3 regions of the Arthrobacter sp. CAN_A214 genome follow, and region 3 is predicted to be linked to each of the others. Evidence: predicted binding sites of a transcription regulator. Region 3 holds the regulator's gene; each other region holds the start of a gene.
The links. The regulator HrcA, encoded in region 3, represses chaperone genes, less so after heat shock. The targets are predictions, from matches to a motif close to TTNGCACTCGNNNNNNNCGAGTGCNAA.
Positions count from the first base shown of each region.

Region 1: IWX65_RS00965 (Hsp20/alpha crystallin family protein) is a predicted target of HrcA. The motif match lies at 3,235-3,261, and genes of this name have one in related genera.
Region 2: groL (chaperonin GroEL) is a predicted target of HrcA. The motif match lies at 1,738-1,764, and genes of this name have one in related genera.

Region 1 covers NZ_JADOUU010000001.1:218,148-224,264, reverse strand. The annotation lists gene IWX65_RS00985 (HpcH/HpaI aldolase family protein) at 1-213, shown strand, start outside; gene IWX65_RS00980 (alanine racemase) at 203-1,297, shown strand; gene mgrA (L-glyceraldehyde 3-phosphate reductase) at 1,345-2,391, shown strand; gene IWX65_RS00970 (GNAT family N-acetyltransferase) at 2,391-2,891, shown strand; gene IWX65_RS00965 (Hsp20/alpha crystallin family protein) at 3,359-3,820, shown strand; gene IWX65_RS00960 (DUF7793 family protein) at 4,284-4,667, shown strand; gene IWX65_RS00955 (DUF7793 family protein) at 4,664-5,113, shown strand; gene IWX65_RS00950 (family 4 glycosyl hydrolase) at 5,090-6,117, opposite strand, start outside.
Region 2 covers NZ_JADOUU010000004.1:209,724-215,840, forward strand. The annotation lists gene groL (chaperonin GroEL) at 1-1,576, opposite strand, end outside; gene IWX65_RS06075 (TM2 domain-containing protein) at 1,929-2,477, shown strand; gene IWX65_RS06080 (LytR C-terminal domain-containing protein) at 2,536-3,135, opposite strand; gene IWX65_RS06085 (DUF3263 domain-containing protein) at 3,162-3,464, opposite strand; gene IWX65_RS06090 (uracil-DNA glycosylase) at 3,602-4,321, shown strand; gene IWX65_RS06095 (threonine/serine exporter family protein) at 4,345-6,036, opposite strand; gene IWX65_RS06100 (lipid II:glycine glycyltransferase FemX) at 6,080-6,117, opposite strand, start outside.
Region 3 covers NZ_JADOUU010000002.1:288,157-294,273, reverse strand. The annotation lists gene dnaJ (molecular chaperone DnaJ) at 1-1,101, opposite strand, end outside; gene hrcA (heat-inducible transcriptional repressor HrcA) at 1,257-2,270, opposite strand; gene IWX65_RS03240 (DUF3097 domain-containing protein) at 2,460-3,314, shown strand; gene IWX65_RS03235 (DUF4870 domain-containing protein) at 3,394-3,813, shown strand; gene hemW (radical SAM family heme chaperone HemW) at 3,877-5,106, opposite strand; gene lepA (translation elongation factor 4) at 5,131-6,117, opposite strand, start outside.

The sequences.
Region 1 (6,117 bases), on a different contig from region 3:
CTGTCCGACCGCTCGGAGCACGCGCCGCTTCCCACGATCGTGCGGGCCTGCCGCACAGCAGGGATACCGGCGGGCGCCTACGCAGGCTCGCCGGACCGCACGAGGGCGCTTCAGGAACAGGGCTTCGCGTGGATCGCGGTGGCCACCGACACCGGCGTCCTCCACCAGGGAAGCGCCGCCGCCCGCGCCGGTCTGTCGGCCGATGATTCCTGACCAGATCGACACGCCGTCGGTGATGATCGACGTCGGTGTGCTCGATGCGAACATCGCCCGGATGGCGTCGGCGATGCGCACGCGGGGAGTGAGACTGCGGCCCCACGCGAAGACGCACAAGGTCCTCGAAATCGGCGCCAGGCAGCTCGCAGCGGGCGCTGTGGGACTGACCGTGGCCACGATGGGGGAGGCCGAGACCTTCGCGGCGGGCGGGGCGGCGGATCTCTTCATCGCCTACCCGCTGTGGGTCGACGCACGTCGCGCACGGCGACTGCGGGTCCTCAGCGAAGCGGCGGCCATCCGGGTCGGCGTCGACTCGGTGGAGAGCGCCGCGGAGATGGGCCGGAATCTCGGCGCGGGAGCCCGAAACATCAAAGTGCTGGTGGAGGTGGACAGCGGGCACCACCGCAGCGGTGCCGTGCCCGCCGACGTCGTGGACGTCGCCCGCGCGGCCGCGGATGCAGGACTCGTCGTCGACGGAGCCTTCACCTTCCCCGGCCACAGCTATGCACCCGGAATGCCCCAGCGCGCCCTGCAGGACGAGGATGCCGCGCTCACGGAAGCGTCCTCGCGCCTTCGAGCAGCAGGATTCGACGTCGCTGAGCTGAGCGGCGGTTCCACACCCACAGCCCTTCTCGGCGGAGGAGGCGCGGCCACCGAGCTGCGTCCGGGTGTCTACGTTCTCGGGGACGCGCAGCAGTACGAGCTGCAGCGCTGCGCACTGGAGGACATTGCGCTGACGGTCGCCGCAACGGTCGTGAGCCGATCTGCTCCGGCAAGCGGCAGGGGCCGCCGCGTCGTCGTCGACTCCGGAAGCAAGATCCTGGGGAGCGACCGTCCCGCCTGGGCTACCGGCTACGGGAGGCTTCTCGACGAGCCCGCCGCGCGCATCGTCGCCCTGTCCGAGCATCACGCCACCATCGAATGGCCCGACGGCACCGCGCTGCCGGCGCACGGGCAGCGGCTCCGGGTTGTCCCCAACCATGTGTGCCTCACGATGAACCTCGTCGATCGGGTGAGCGTGGTGCGGGATGGATCGGTCGAGGATGAGTGGGAAATTGCCGCGCGGGGACAGAACAGCTGAACGGTTCCGGAGAGTCGGCGCGGCAATGTCCCGAATAGGATGGGTGGATGACCTACCGCCCCGCAGAAGACCGTTACGAAAAGATGAAGTACCGCCGTGTCGGCAAGAGTGGGCTGCAGCTGCCCGCTGTGTCCCTCGGCCTCTGGCACAACTTCGGCGACGACAAATCCTTCGATACCCAGCGCGCCATCCTGCGCCGTGCCTTCGACCTCGGCGTCACGCACTTCGACCTGGCGAACAACTACGGACCGCCTTACGGCAGCGCCGAGACGAACTTCGGGCGCCACTTCGCCGACGACTTCCGGCCCTTCCGCGACGAGCTCGTTATTTCGAGCAAGGCCGGCTACGACATGTGGCCCGGCCCCTACGGCAACTTCGGCTCCCGCAAGTACCTCCTGGCCAGCCTCGACCAGTCGCTGAACCGCATGGGCCTCGACTATGTGGACATCTTCTACAGCCACCGGCCCGACCCCGAAACTCCCCTCGAGGAGACCATGGGCGCACTCGACACCGCCGTCCGGTCCGGGCGCGCACTCTACGCCGGCATCTCGTCCTACTCGCCCGGGAAGACCATCGAAGCCGCAGCCATCCTCCGCGAGATGGGCACTCCGCTGCTCATTCACCAGCCGTCCTACTCGATGCTCAACCGGTGGGTCGAGAATGGCGAGCCGAACCTGCCCCAGGCGCTCGAGAAGGTGGGTGCCGGGTCCATAGCGTTCTCACCGCTGGCCCAGGGCCTCCTCACCGACCGGTACCTCGACGGCGTTCCTGCGAATTCCCGGGCCGCCGCGGACAAGTCACTCTCGGAAGGCCACCTGTCCGAGGACAACCTGTTACGCGTGCGGGGCCTCAACGAGATCGCAGGCGGGCGTGGCCAGACGCTGGCTCAGATGGCGATCGCCTGGATCCTGCGGCCGCAGGCCAAGGGGACCCCGATCACCTCGGCGCTCATCGGGGCGTCCAGCGTGAAGCAGCTCGAGAACAGCCTCGCGGCCGTCAACAACCTCGACTTCACCGCTGAGGAGCTGCACGCGATCGATGAGTTCGCCGTCGAATCGGACATCAACCTGTGGGCGGGAGCGCTGAAGGCCTGATGCGCGCCGTCCGGACGGCGGTTCGCAGTGACTGGGCCGCCATCTGGCGCATTATGGAGCCGGTGGTCAGGGCCGGGGACACCTACTGCTGGGATCCCGCCATGGAGGAGGATGCGGCGCGGCGGGAGTGGTTCCCCGAGGTGCTCCTCGATGCAACGTTGTGCGTCTATGTGGTGGTCGACGACGACGTCGTGGTGGGCACTGCTCAATTGCACGCCAACCGTGGGGGCAACGGCAGCCACGTTGCCAACGCCTCTTTCCTGGTGGCGGCTGACGCCGGCGGGAAAGGGTTCGCGCGGTTGCTCGCCGCGCGGGTGATGGAGGAGGCCCGGGGTCAGGGCTATGAATCCATGCAGTTCAACGCCGTGGTGCAGACGAATGAGCGGGCGGTGGCGTTGTGGCAGTCCCTGGGATTCGAGGTGATCGGCACTGTTCCGAACGCCTTCCGGCATCCTGTACGGGGACTGACCGGCCTCCACATCATGTATCGGGCACTCTAGGGACGCGCTCCCGCGCGAGTGCTAGCCGAAGGTGAAGTCCGCCGTCGTCATCTGTGCGTGACCCAGCCGGATCAACTCCCGAAGCACTTCGGGGTCGACCTCTGCCAGCGACGGGATGTACAGGCACGCGGTGCCGGTCCGATGCCTCCCCAGACGGGCGAGGAGGTCCTTCGCGCCGGGGGCGATCGTAAGCCCGTGCAGGGGCTATCGCGGGAGGACCCCGGAAGGACCTGCCTTGTGTCCGGTCCTTCCGGCCATCCTGAGCGGTCGGCACCGGCCGTTGACGGCTCGAAGGACACCGGTGGCGAGGTCGAATGCGGAAAGGAAAATTCTCCCGGCAGATCTGGCACTCTCCCTACAGGAGTGCTAATCCATTTCCGTAGTTGAGCGGAGGGCGCTCAACTATCCGAACAATAAATCGATCGTTGCTTCCGAGGGAAGCGGCATACCTGAAGGAGTTGACAACAATGGCTATGAGGTTTGACCCGTTCCGCGAGATCGACCGTGTTGCCGGTGCGCTTCTGAACAGTGGGCCGGGCCTGCGCGGGATGCCGATGGACCTGTACCGCCAGGGAGATCATTACGTACTGAACGCGGATCTTCCAGGATTGGATCCAGGATCGGTCGACATCGATGTTGACGGGCAATTGCTGACCATTCGTGCGGAGCGGACACTGCAGGGTGCTGACGGTGTCCAGTGGCTGACCCGTGAGCGTGACAGCGGCTCGTTCCTGCGCCAGCTCAACCTGGGACAGGGAATCGACACCGAGAACATCTCCGCACACTACGAGAACGGTGTCCTGAGCGTCACCATCCCTGTGGTCGAGAAGGCGAAGTCCCGCAAGATCGCAGTGACCACCAACCACGAATCCGACGTCGTCGAAGAGGGCACGAATTCACGCAACAAGCAGCAGTCAGTGGAGTCATAGGACGCCTGTTCGAGAGCACCGCAGGGCGCCGGACCCGACCAACGGTTGGGTCCGGCGTTTCTCGTGGAAACGATTCGGGACGACTTCCCGTGGAGATCCCTAGGGCAACCGGGGCAACTCGGAGCAACTCGCAGCAAGGTCGAGAAAGGGACCGGGGGCGTTGCTGGGGGTGAAGCCCCGGTCTCAAGAGGGCTTGCGGCCCCCGGTCCCATTCGAGGGCAGCTGCCCAATCACCGGCAGTTCTGCCGCCGGCTTCCCTTGAACTGCTGCCTTGACGCAATCATCACGGGCCGTTCTTGGGAAAAGCTTGGATTCTCCCTTCGGCGGCCTGCTGCCCGCCGTAACAAGGCTTCTCAAACGCACCCGCAAGCCCTCCGCCGTGTCACGAGGTTCGGTCGAGAACTTCGGACTACGCTTCGCTACAGTGCATCGCTACGAAGCTCAGTTACCGGGGGAGATTCGAATGGGCCGCGTATCAGCCGCCAGGGGTAAAGCGTGGATCAGCACCACTGGAGGAAACGGACTCCGCCTCGAATGGGAGCCTTCCTCCCAGGTGGAAGCCGACGACGTCCGGTCGGTCCTGGAAACGAGTACCTTCCTGGCCGGCGGAAAACCGTACGTTCTCCTGGTCGACCTGACGATGCTCATCTCCATCAGTACCGAGGCCCGGGACGTCTTCAATGCGTGCAGCGATGTCCTCGCCGCGGCAATGGTGGGACGGGGTCCCATGGACCGGGTCCTGGCTGCACCTTCGGGGAACGCCGGCCATCCAACGGGATTCTTCACCTCGGAGGCCGATGCGGTCAGCTGGCTTGGGAAGATGAGCCCCGGGGGAAAGAACCCATGAGCAATCCGCGAAATCGCACGGTCAGGTTTGTCGCGGCCCGGGAGGACAACGATCTCATCCGCGTCGACTGGGATAGGGGCATCACCATCTCCGACGACGACGCCCGGCAGCTGATCGCCCGGCTTGCTGAGCTCTCCCCGCTCGTGTGCGGGCCGATGCTTGTCAACCTCAACGGTATGGTGTCCCTCAGCCGAGGATCCCTCAGCGCCTTCGCCGGTAACCTGGATATCTCAGCGATGGCGCTCGTCGGGCACTCGGCCGTGGACCGGCTCCTGGCGGGATTCTTCATTGGAGTGCATCGCCCGCCGTACCCCACCTGCTACTTCGACTCCGAGGAGGCAGGCGAAGAGTGGCTGCTCGGACGCCGTCATCTCGACCGGGACTGCGTCCTCGAGCCCTCGACATTCGAGCCGGTCGAGCTCTCACTCCCGCCAGGAGCTCCGTAGGCCGGGAAAAACCTTCTCATACCCCTGCAGCACGCGGACTGCAGCGTGCGCCGAATCGATGAGCGGGTGGAGAGTGAAGGCCTTCAGTGCCGCGTCCCGGTCCGCACGCAAAGCCGCCTGCACGGTTTGCTGCTCAGCCGCCTTGACCGAGGCCATCAGACCGAGTTGGGAAACGGTCAGGGGCGCGACGGGGAGCGGAACAGCCCCGCTGCCGGACACCCGTGCGGGGACCTCGACGACGGCGTCCTCCGGCAGCCCACCGAAGGTTGTGCCGTTGCGGACGTTCAGGATCAGTTCGGCGGGAGTGTCCGTCAGCAGCGCGTGCATCACCTGCAGTGCCATCCTTTCGTAACCGCCTCCGGCGAGGTCGCTCAGCTCCCGTTGCTCGTCAGGGCGGCGCGCCTCCACGAGGTAGCCGGACTCCCGGGCCAACCGCGCTTCCTCCCATACCGCGAACGGCTGCGTCGCCTCGAGCAGTTGCGGGTACAGCCCGTGCTGCTGGCTCGCGAGGATCTCGCCGCGAGTCTGCCCGGCGGATGACACCGCACGCAGTGCCTCACGATGGAAGTAGTAGTAGAACAGGTACTCGTTGGGCAGGGCACCGAGAAGCCGAAGCAGGTCAGGGCCGAACACCCTGCCCTCCTCGAAGGACAGTAACCGTGCAGGATCCCGCAGCAGGGCCGGAAGCCGGTCCTCGCCGTCGTGCATCAACCCCCGCAGCCACCCGAGGTGGTTCAGGCCTACATAGTCGACGCCGGTGAGGGACCCGGGGGCCAGCGGGACGCCTGCGGCAGCGCAGGCACGCGTGACGAGGCCCGACGCCGAATCGCAGATGCCGATCACCCGTCCGCCGAGGACAGTCTGAAGTGCCTCGGTCACCATTCCCGCGGGATTGGTGAAGTTGATGAGCCACGCGTCGGGCGCATGCTCCTGCAGCAGGCGCGCCACGTGCATCATGTCGGGAATGGATCTGAGAGCGTAGGAGATTCCACCCGCGCCGACGG
Region 2 (6,117 bases), on a different contig from region 3:
CCTTCTCGGGCTTGTCCGCGACAACGGCTTCGGTGGTCAGGAACAGCCCGGCAATGGATGCCGCGTTCTGCAGGGCGGAGCGCGTGACCTTTACCGGGTCATTGACACCGGCGGCCAGGAGGTCCTCGTACACGCCGGTTGCAGCGTTGAGGCCATGGCCCGCAGGCAGTCCGCGGACCTTGTCCACCACGACGCCCGGCTCGAGGCCGGCGTTGAAGGCGATCTGCTTCAGCGGGGCGTCGATGGCGACACGGACGATGTTCGCTCCGGTTGCCTCGTCACCTGTCAGGTCGAGCGTGGCGAATGCCTTGGCGCCGGCCTGGATCAGTGCCACGCCGCCACCGGCAACGATGCCCTCTTCGACGGCTGCCTTGGCGTTACGCACTGCATCTTCGATGCGGTGCTTGCGCTCCTTGAGCTCAACCTCGGTTGCGGCTCCGGCCTTGATGACTGCAACGCCGCCGGCGAGCTTGGCCAGGCGCTCCTGCAGCTTCTCGCGGTCGTAGTCGGAGTCGGAGTTGTCGATCTCGGCGCGGATCTGGGCCACACGGCCGGCGATGGCGTCGGCGTCGCCGGCACCTTCGACGATCGTGGTCTCGTCCTTGGTGACAACCACCTTGCGGGCGGTGCCGAGCAGGTCGAGCGTGGCGTTCTCGAGCTTGAGGCCGACTTCCTCGGCGATGACCTGGCCACCGGTGAGGATGGCGATATCGGCCAGCTGGGCCTTACGGCGGTCGCCGAAGCCTGGAGCCTTGACGGCAACGGACTTGAACGTGCCGCGGATCTTGTTCACGACGAGCGTGGCGAGAGCCTCGCCCTCGACGTCCTCGGCGATGATCAGCAGCGGCTTGCCGGACTGCATGATCTTCTCGAGGACGGCAACGAGGTCCTTGACGTTCGAGATCTTCGAGTTGACGATCAGGATGTAGGGATCCTCGAGGACCGTCTCCTGGCGCTCTGCGTCGGTGACGAAGTAACCGGAGATGTAACCCTTGTCGAAGCGCATGCCTTCGGTCAGCTCGAGCTCGAGGCCGAAGGTGTTGGATTCCTCGACGGTGATGACGCCTTCCTTGCCCACCTTGTCGAGTGCTTCGGCGATGAGGTCACCGATCTGCGTGTCACCGGCGGAAATGGAAGCCGTGGCCGCGATTTCCTCCTTGGTCTCGATTTCCTTGGCGGAAGCCAGGAGCTCCCGGGTGACGGCGGCAACTGCCTTCTCGATACCGCGCTTGAGGCTCAGGGGATCGGCACCGGCTGCTACGTTGCGGAGGCCTTCCTTGACGAGAGCCTGCGCGAGGACGGTGGCGGTCGTGGTGCCGTCGCCGGCGACGTCGTCGGTCTTTTTCGCAACTTCCTTGACCAGCTCGGCGCCGATCTTCTCGAACGGGTCGTCGAGTTCGATCTCCTTGGCGATGGAAACACCATCGTTGGTGATCGTGGGGGCGCCCCACTTTTTCTCGAGGACGACGTTGCGGCCGCGTGGGCCGAGCGTTACCTTGACGGCGTCAGCGAGGATGTTCAATCCACGCTCGAGGCCGCGACGGGCCTCTTCATCAAAAGAAATGATCTTGGCCATAACGGCTTAGGTCCTTTCGGGGACGGTTATGCATGTCAGCATACGAATGCCTACCGATCTGCGATGCCCGCGACGGACGGGATGGGCCGGGAACGATCTCTTTACGTCCCGGCGTTCACCCTCACCACAGAGGTCTGCCTGCTTCACCCGGTACCCACTGCTTAGCAGTCAACCGGCCCGAGTGCTAACTCAATAATTAGCACTCCGGCAGGGCGAGTGCAAGCCGGGATCGCGGTGGTGACGCCCCCGGGCCGTCCCTGAGCCGCTCCGGAAAAAGACAGGGACCTACCCGATGGCGTGCGGCATGAAGGAGGCATAGGTTGGGGTCGGACAGCACAACAGGAGGAGCGCAGTGTCAACGAACCCAGAGCACCAGCCGGACCCCTTTTCGGAGCCGGACGGGAGGAAGCAGCCCGAACCCGGGTCACCACCGGACGCCGGTCGGCCACGAGAGCCGTATCCGTCCGGTTTCGACCCCTCCGGCGTCCACCAGCCCGGCTCGTACGGGTCAGCTCCGCAGCAACCTGATCCCTACCAGCAGCAGGGTCCCCACGGTCAGGGGTACCCCGGACAGCCTAATCAGTACCCACCGAATCAATACCAGCACGGCCCGTACCAGCCGAATCCTTACCAGCAGGGCCCGTATCAACAGGGCCGCTACGGTCAGGGGTACCCCGAACAGAAATCACGGCTCGTTGCAGGGCTGCTCGGCATCCTCCTGGGATCGCTCGGCATCCACCGTTTCTATCTGGGCTATACCACCATCGGCGTCGTGCAGATCATCGTCACCTTCGTGACCTTCGGATTCGGAGCGCTCTGGGGGTTCATCGAGGGCATTCTGATCCTCGTGGGAGCACAGTCGTTCAGCAGGGACGCACGCGGCATCCCCCTCAAGGAGTAATACGCCGAAGGAGTAACACACCGTCCGGGACCATTGCCGGCCGACCGGGCGAGGGTTCCTATCGGAAGTCCGGTCCAAGCACCGCCGTGATCAGCGGCGCGGCGTCGGGGCTGGCCATCACGGTTGCGATGCCGAGGTCAGCGGCGAGTTCCTGGGCGGCGGGCTGCTGGTCGGCGCCGCCGTAGAAAACCGTGGACGCCTGAACCGGCGGCCCGGCCCAGTTGCCGGCAATCGCCCCGGACCATCCCTCCGCCGCGAGGCGGCCGGCCGCGGTCGTGGCGAGCCCTACTGTTCCGGTGGCGTTGAGCACGTTGAGGCCCTGGCTTCTGTCAACTGCACCCGGGGAGGCTTCCCCCGGTGCAGGCGCCGGGAAGGTTGACGCAGATTCCCCGGAGCCCGCCTCTGCAGGATCCGAATCCGGGGTAGGGATCCCGGAGGCGTCCGCTGCCGAAGCGGTGCTGCCGCTGGGCCCCGCCTCCAACCCGAGCCGGGGAAGCAGAAAGTAGGCGGCGAGTCCCACGAGCAACGCAAGCACTCCCACGAGGATCTTCAGCGCGAGTCCACTGGAACGGTCGGGCATCAACCGCTCACGGTGGACTCCCTGCCGATCGACGCTGATCGGAACTTCGTCGAACTCGTCCGCGGGATATTTCGTCATATGCGTGTGCGGTCCTTGGCTGCTGGTCAGATGTCGACGCCGAGCCGGCGTGCCGAGCGGGCACGCTGCCTGGTTGAACGAAGTCTACGCAGCCTTTTGACAAGCATCGGGTCGTGCGCGAGCGCCGCCTCCGTGTCGATCAGCGCATTGAGAATTTGGTAGTAGTGGGTGGCTGACATGTTGAAAAGCTCCCGGATCACCTGTTCCTTCGCGCCCGAGTATTTCCACCATTCACGTTCGAGTGCGAGCATGCGCCGGTCGCGGTCCTCGAGAACGAGTGCATCGGTAGGTGAAGGCGGGTTGCCCGACGCACCCAGTGCTTCACCCATCGACTCCACCGCCCCAATCCGTCCATTACAGGAATTCCCGTCACTGCCTCTGGCAGGACCACCTATCCATGGTAGTTGCGAATTTCAACAGTGTCATTTGAAGGGTCTGCCCACGTCTGATCGGCGAGAATGGAACCATGGAATCCGACGATGGCCTTGGCGTCAGCCCTTTCTCCTTCGCCGCTCCGACTCCTATCAGGGAGTTGATGGCCCCTGACTGGGCCGAGGCTCTTCATCCTGTGGAGCCGGCGCTGCACCGCCTCGCCCGAATCCTCACCAGGGACGTCCGCGCCGGGCAGCGGATTCTTCCGGAGCCCCCGAACATCCTCCGCGCCTTCAGCTATCCGCTGGCGAAGGTCAAGGTGGTCATCGTGGGGCAGGACCCCTATCCCACCGTGGGCCATTCGGTGGGTCTTGCGTTCGCCGTCGATCCCAGGACGAAGCCCCTGCCGCGGAGTCTTGTCAACATCTACCGGGAACTGTCATCGGACCTCGGCCGAACAGTACCGGCCTCCGGTGATCTCTCCCTTTGGTCGGAGCAGGGTGTCCTGCTGCTGAACCGGGTACTGACCGTGCGGGCCGGCGAGTCGGCCTCACACCGGAACCTGGGCTGGGAGGAAGTGACCGATGCCGCGCTGACGGCCCTCATGGCCCGGGGCGGGCCGCTCGTGGCCGTCCTGTGGGGCAGGGATGCGTTGAAGATGAAGCCCCTGCTCGGCGATACCCCGACGGTGGAATCCGCTCATCCCAGCCCGTTGTCGGCGTCACGGGGGTTCTTCGGGTCCCGGCCGTTCAGCAGGGTGAACGAACTATTACGGCTGCAGGGCACCGAACCGGTCGACTGGCTCGGCAGCTGAACCAGGAACCGTCGCGAGTCAGCTCAGCGACGACGGCTCCGCTGTCGCTCGTTGCTGCTGAGTCCCTGGGTGAAAGGTCTCGCGAGGTTGTCACCGAGCACCACTCCACCCGCGATGGCGAGGATCACGGTGAGTGCATTGAAGAGCCCGATCGCGCCGTCGTTCACCATCACCGGATCGAGGGTCAGGGAGTACATCGACCGGAAGATCGTCAGCCCCGGATAGAGGAACATGACCGCGGGCACCGCCACCACCAGCTGCGGCGCCCCCATCCGTAGCGCGACGATCCGCGCGAGTCCTCCAATCAGCACCGCGGCGAGCGCCGGCGCCAGGCGGTATCCCACCCCCGCATTGACGAGGGAGATCCACAACAGGTATCCGGCAACACCGACCAGGCCTGTCGGGACCACGAGCTTGACGTCGGTCTGCTCGGAGACGCAGATCATCGCCACGGCGATGAAGACGAGGACAGCCACCACTGGCCACGGATAGACGGTTCCAGGGGATTGCAGGATGTCGAGCGGCGGAATGCCGATCATGGAACCGACGACCAGGGCTACGGCGATGCCCGAGACCACTCCACCGAACACCAGGACGGCTGAGAGATAGCGGCCTGCAGCGGTCACGGGGAATCCGTTGATGGCGTCCTGCGTGGCTGAGACCAGGCGCCCGGTGGGAAGGAGGAGCAGGATTCCGCCCACTACCACCAGCGAGGGCGCGATCGGCAGCTCCAGCCACCAGAAAAGCATGGCGATCAGGGTGACCATTCCGGCCGACGTCGCCACGGCGAAGAACTCCGGAACGCGCCACTTGCCGAGCTGGCGGGACAGCAGATCCACGAGGATGCAGCTGCCCAGTCCCAGGAGGGAACCGAGCGGTCCTCCGCCGATGAAACCCACGATCGCGGCGGCGAAGATACCGAAGGCCGCCGTGACCATCCAGCGGGGGAAGGGCTTGGGCCGCCTGGTGATGATCTCGAGCCGCTGGCTTGCTTCCGGACGTGATACTCCGCCGTCGGCAATATCGGAGACCAGCTGGTGGATGGCGGTGAGGCCGGCGTAGTTGTTGGTCCACGAACGCACCACGCGCAGCACGGTGGTGGGCGTCTGGTCCTTGGCCGAGTAGTTGAGGACCACCGACTGGTTGGTGATGTCCACTTCCACGTGGTCCACGCCGAAAGCTGCCGTGACCGCGATGATGCTCGTCTCGACTTCGAGGGCCCCTGCCCCGTACCGGAACATCGTCTCGGCGAGGCTCAGGGCAAAATCGAGGGTCTTGCGGACGCTCGCGTCGGGCCCGGCGGCCTGGACCATCGGGTTCGCATAGGGGCTTCCGGCAAGCCGCTCCACAATGCTCATCGCCTGGGTGGGAGGCGCCTCCCCCTGGACGAGCCGCCTCAGCATGTTGCGCGCAGCGGCGTTGGACCGGTCCGGGCGGACGGCCCGCGGCGTGGTCGGCAACGCATCGGTGGGGCGGGAGCCCGGCTGCCGCTGCCGGGCCTTCGGTGCCGCTTTCTGCTGCACCTTCGGCGCCCTTGGCGGCCGCGAGGCGGGCTGGATCTTCGGTTTCACTTCCGAGCGCGGAGTCGCCGCCAACTTCTCCTTCTCGGCGTCGGACGGGTCGAAGGGCCGCTGGATGACCGGCAGCGACTCCGCCATCGGCGAAGGATTGGTGGTGGGCGAATGGCCGTCTCCGGGCCCAGTGCCGTCTTTCATGGTTAAACCCCTTGTGCGTGTTTCTCCCCTCGGGGCTGCCCGCTCAGTAAAACGGCTGGTGGTGGCGCCGCCAATAGACCT
Region 3 (6,117 bases):
TGCGAAGACCCCGGAGCCGCTGGAAGCGAGCTGGCCGTCGGTATATTCCTCGCCGCGCAGGCCTGCAAGCTTGCGCAGCAGCTCCTCCTGCTCAGCATCGAGGTTCCTCGGCGTTTCGACATTGAGGTGAACCCGCAGATCGCCGCGGCCGCTGCCCCGCAGGTGGGTGACTCCGAGGCCGCGGAGCGTCAAAATTTCGCCGGACTGTGTCCCGGCCTTGATGGCAAGCTCCTGGTCGCCGTCAAACGTGTCGAGCCGGACCGACGTCCCGAGGGAAGCCGCGGTCATGGGGACGCTCAGTGTGACATGGAGGTCGTCGCCCTCGCGCAGGAACGTCGAGTCGGTGTTGACCCGGATCTCCACGTACAGGTCACCCTGCGGTCCGCCGGCGGTTCCCGCCTCACCCTGGCCCGACAGCTGGATGCGCGTCCCGGTGGCGACGCCCGCGGGCACCTTGATGGTCAGGGTGCGGCGCGCGCGGATGCGTCCATCGCCGCTGCACTCATGGCAAGGGTTGGGAATGACCGTCCCGAACCCCTGGCAGGAGCCGCAGGGCGCGGTCGTCATCACTTGCCCGAGAATGGACCGGACTGCACGCTGGACCTGACCGGAACCTCCGCAGATGTCGCAGGTGCGTGGCGACGTGCCGGGCTGGCAGCAGCTTCCGTCACAGGTGGGGCACACGGCCGCGGTGTCGACGTCGATCTTCTTGTTGGTGCCGAAGACGGCGTCCTTCAGATCGATACGGACGTTGATCAGGGCATCCTGGCCACGGCGCATGCGTGAGGGCGGCCCGCCCTGGCCGCTTTGGCCGCCGAAGAACGTCTCGAAAATGTCCTGGAAGGCGAATCCGGAACCGGAGTAGCCGCCACCGAACCCGGTGTCGGTTCCGTTCTCATTGCCGGTGGTGTCATAGACCCTGCGCTTCTGCGGGTCGGCCAGCACCTCGTAGGCGTGCGTGACGCGCTTGAACTCCTCGGCGGCGTCCGGCCCTGAATTCACGTCGGGGTGGAGCTTCCGGGCCAGCTTTCGGTAGGCCTTCTTGATTTCCTCTCCGCTGGCACCCTGCGCCACACCGAGAACTTCATAGTGATTACTCACTCCTGCACATCACTTCCTGTTGACGAACTGTTCATCCTGCAACCCGCGGCGTGTCCCGCAGAATTTCGGTCTCTGTTCTGACTGTTTCCTCTATCAACCGGCGACGGGCCGCGTTCCTTCCCGACACCGGTCGCGCGGCACGAAGTTCCTCTGCGCTATTCCTCGAGGATCCGCGAGAGATATCGTGCCACTGCGCGCACAGCCGCCATGGTGGTGGGGTAATCCATCCGCGTCGGGCCGAGGATCCCCAGCTTCGCCCCGGAATCGGGCCCGTACCCCGTCGCGATGACGGAGGCTTCCGAAAGACCGCCGTAGGGGTTCTCGCTGCCGATCCGCACCGAGACTCCCCGGTAGTCCTGCTCCATCTCCGACAGGAGGCGCAGCATGACCACCTGTTCCTCGAGCGCTTCGAGTACGGGGCCGATACTGAGGGGGAAATCGACGGTCGACCGCGCCAGATTCGCTGTTCCGGCCAGCACGATGCGGTCCTCCCGCCCGAGTCCGGCCAGGTGCTCGAGTGATTTCAGCAGTGCACCGCCGGCATGGCGCAGGTGCTGCGGCAAGACCTGCGCCGCGTGCGCGAGCTCGGCGGGCAGGGCCGTCAGCCGGACCCCGGACACCGCGCCGAGGATGCGCTGTTTAAGGTCCGCGAGTTCCGCTTCCTGAAGTGTTCCGGGAACGGGTACCACCCGCTGCTGGACCGTTCCATTGGTGGCGATCAGCACCACCAGGACCTGCTGCGGTGCGAGCAGCACGATCTCGATGTGCCTTACCGCCGCACCGCCGAGCCGGGGAAACTGCACCACCGCCACCTGGTTGGTCAGTTGGGCGAGGATGCGGACAGTGCGGTCGACGACGTCGTCGAGATCCTCCGCACCCTCGAGCAGTGCCTGGATGGCGCGTTTCTCGGGAGCCGAGAGCGGCTTCACCTCCGAGATGCGATCGACGAAGAGCCGATAGCCCTTGTCCGTGGGGATCCTGCCCGAGCTCGTGTGGGGCGCAGTAATCAGCCCCTCCTCCTCGAGGACGGCCATGTCGTTCCGAATGGTGGCGGAGGAGACGCCGAGGCCATGGCGGTCGACGAGGGCCTTGGAGCCTACCGGCTCCCGCGAATGGACATAATCCTCAACGATGGCCCGCAGCACTTCCAGACGCCGTGGCTCACTCATCCTTCATCACCTCCAGGACACTTATCCGGCATTTCCGCCGGCACCGGAAACGATTGGCACTCAACACACCCAAGTGCCAAGTCTAGTACGTCTGCGCGGATTGTTAGCATTGGAAAATCCGGCCCGGCCCCGGAACAGGGTAAATAGCGCCGGACGAATACCACCGGAAAATGGAAGCGAGATACAGCAGTGGCCGACTACGCCTGGGGGGCACAGGACATTTCCGTGCCCGCGCGCACCGAGTTGCCGGAGGTGGCGGCTGCTGCGGGCCTGGTGCTCGAGGACGTGCAGACCGGATTCGTCGGCGCGGTGGTGCGCGTGGAGAAGTCCGGGGGGCTCCACGTGATGGTCCTCGAGGACCGGAAGCTGCGGCACAGGACCTTCCGGCTGGGGCACGGATTCCTCCTCGACGGTAACCCGGTCCGTGTTACTGCACCTACGAAGGCAGCGCCTGCCGGACCTCAGCGCACGGCCTCGGGGTCGGTGCGGGTCGAGGGCGGCCGCGCAAGGACGGCCAAGGCGAGCCGCATCTGGGTGGAGGGCAAGCACGACGCCGAACTGGTGGAGAAGGTCTGGGGAGACGACCTCCGGCACGAGGGGATCGTCGTGGAACCCCTCCATGGCATCGACGACCTCGAGGGAGCGGTCCGTGCTTTCTCACCGGGCCCCGGCCGACGCCTCGGAATCCTGGTGGACCACCTCCTCCCGGGCACCAAGGAGTCCCGGCTCGCGGAGCAGGCGATGGCTCAGCGCGGCGCCGCCGGCTCCGTGCTCATCGTGGGACACCCCTATGTGGATGTGTGGCAGGCAGTGAAGCCCGGCGCCCTGGGCCTCGCCGCCTGGCCCGTGGTGCCACGCCACCAGGACTGGAAGACCGGTATCCTCGCCGGACTGGGCTGGCCGCACTCAGACTCCGCTGACGTTGCCAGAGGGTGGAAGAGAATCCTCGGGAGTGTCACCACCTATGCCGACGTCGAGGCGTCACTCCTGGGGCGGGTGGAGGAGGTCATCGACTTCCTGACGGCGCCCCAGGCCGGAATTTGACAGACTCCCGCCTGGATCCAAAGTATCCTTGGGGAAACGGTTCGAATGGGAAGTCCCGCCGCGCAGCAAAGGAAGAACGTTGTCCAACACCGCCGACAGGCATCAGCACACCGGCCCTGACGAGGGCCGGTCCGCGTTCGAGGGCTCTCCGGCAAACGCGCTTCCACTCACGGCTTCCGAGGACCGGCAGTTCGCCACCCTCGCCCATTTCGGCGGCATCCTCGGCTTCGTGCCGTCGCTGCTGATCTACCTGATCTTCAAGGACCGTGGCCCGTTTACGGCGCAGGAGTCCAAAGAGGCGTTGAACTTCACTCTTCCGCCCACGATACTCGCCCTTGCTACGTGGCTCCTGTCCCTCCTGCCTGCTGTAGGTGGAGTCTTCGCGGTTGTCAACGCCCTGATCTGGGTGGCCATCGCCATGTGCTCGGTCACGGCCGGAATCCAGGTCAACCGGGGCAGGCCGTATCGCTACGCCCTCAACCTGCGCCTTCTTTCCTAGGTTCGCGAAACGCCGGGCCGTCGGCGAAATGCGGAGCGCGGGTCGGCCTCAGAAGGCCCGTCTTCAGTCCGGCAGCAGCCGGCGTACGACGGCGTCGGCAAGGAGTCGTCCGCCGTCCGTCAGTCGGACCAGACCCCGAAACGCGTCGACGGGTTCGACCAGGCGGTCGGCAATGAGCCCGGCCACTGCCCGCCTGCCCTCGGGTTCCAGCGTGGCGGTGGGCAGTCCTTCCCGCAACCTGACTCGTAGCATCACATCCTCGACGTACCGGTCGCGGGCCGAGAGCACTTCCCGTCCGGCAGCCGGCGAACTTCCGGCGTCAAGTGCCGCAGCGTAGGCGCGGGGGTGCTTGGCGTTCCACCAGCGCACGCCGCCCACATGGGAATGGGCACCGGGGCCTATCCCCCACCAGTCGTCGCCCTTCCAGTACGCGAGGTTATGGCGGCACTGGTCATCGACACTCAGCGCCCAGTTGCTCACCTCGTACCAGTGCAGGCCGCCTGCGCCGAGCTTCTCGTCTGCCACGGCGTACTTGTCCGCGTGGTCGTCGTCGTCGATGGCCGGGACCTCTCCCCGGCGGATCCGGCCGGCGAGTTTGGTGCCCTCCTCGATGATGAGTGCGTACGCCGACACGTGGTCGGGGCCGTACGACAGCGCGGTCTCAAGGGACGTCCGCCAGTCGGTCATGGACTCACCCGGCGTTCCGTAAATCAGGTCGATACTGACTTTCAGGCCGGCACGCCTGGCCCACTCCACAGCCTGCGGGACCCGCTCGGGAGAGTGGGTCCGGTCGAGGACCTGCAGGACGTGGGGCACAGCCGACTGCATGCCGAAGGACACCCGGGTGAAGCCGGCTGCTGCGAGTACCTGCAGCGATTCCTCGGTCACTGAGTCCGGGTTCGCCTCGGTGGTGACCTCCGCCCCGGGAACAAGCCCCCAGAGCTCGACGGCAGAAGCGAGGATGCCCGCAAGGTCCCGGGCGGGAAGAAGCGTCGGCGTACCTCCGCCGAAGAAGACTGTCGACATCGGCCTGCGGGGCACGCCGGACGCCGAAAGGGCCCCTGCCGCGAACGTCAGCTCCTGCCGGGCGGTACCTGCGTACTCGTCCTGGGAGGCTCCCCCACCCAGTTCCGTTGCCGTGTAGGTGTTGAAGTCGCAGTAGCCGCAGCGCACGGCACAGAAGGGGATGTGGACGTACAGTCCGAAGTTCCGGGCATTGGCGCCGTTGGCGGTGTGCTCCGGCAGCACACCGTCGGCCGGAGCAGGGAGCCCGAGCGGGAGGGCGCTAGGCACGGACGGGACGGGCGGGTTGGAGCGTCACTTCTTGGCTTTGTCCTTCGACTCATCCGAGGAAAGCGCTGCGATGAAGGCTTCCTGCGGCACTTCGACGCGGCCCACCATCTTCATGCGCTTCTTTCCCTCTTTCTGCTTCTCCAGCAGCTTGCGCTTACGGGTGATGTCACCGCCGTAACACTTGGCCAGCACGTCCTTGCGGATGGCGCGGATGCTCTCGCGGGCGATGATGCGCGCTCCGATCGCGGCCTGGATCGGCACCTCGAACTGCTGCCGCGGGATGAGCTCGCGCAGCTTGCCGGTCATCATCACGCCGTACGCGTAGGCCTTGTCGCGGTGGGTGATAGCGCTGAAGGCATCGACCTGCTCACCCTGGAGCAGGATGTCCACCTTCACGAGGTCGGCGACCTGCTCGCCGTCCGCCTTCCAGTCGAGCGAGCCATATCCGCGGGTCTTCGACTTCAGCAGATCGAAGAAGTCGAAGACGATCTCGGCCAGGGGCAGCCGGTAGCGGATCTCGACCCTGTCCTCGGACAGGTAGTCCATACCGCCCAGTACACCGCGACGCTGCTGGCAGAGCTCCATGATGGCCCCGACGAACTCCGAGGGCGCGAGGATCGTCGCCGACACCATCGGCTCGCGGACCTCGGCGATCTTGCCGGTGGGGTACTCGCTGGGGTTCGTCACCTTCAGGACGCTCTTGTCCTCGAGCGTCACCTCGTATTCGACGTTCGGGGCAGTCGAGATCAGGTCGAGGTTGTACTCACGCTCAAGGCGCTCACGCGTGATTTCCAGGTGCAGCAGCCCAAGGAATCCGACGCGGAAGCCGAAGCCGAGGGCCGCCGAGGTCTCGGGCTCATACAGGAGGGCGGCGTCGTTCAGAGTGAACTTGGCCAGCGCGTCGCGGAGCACCGGGTAATCGGTTCCGTCCAGCGGGTACAGCCCGGAGAACACCATGGGTTTCGGGTCCTGGTATCCGCCCAGCGACTTGGCGGCAGGCTTGGCGAGGTT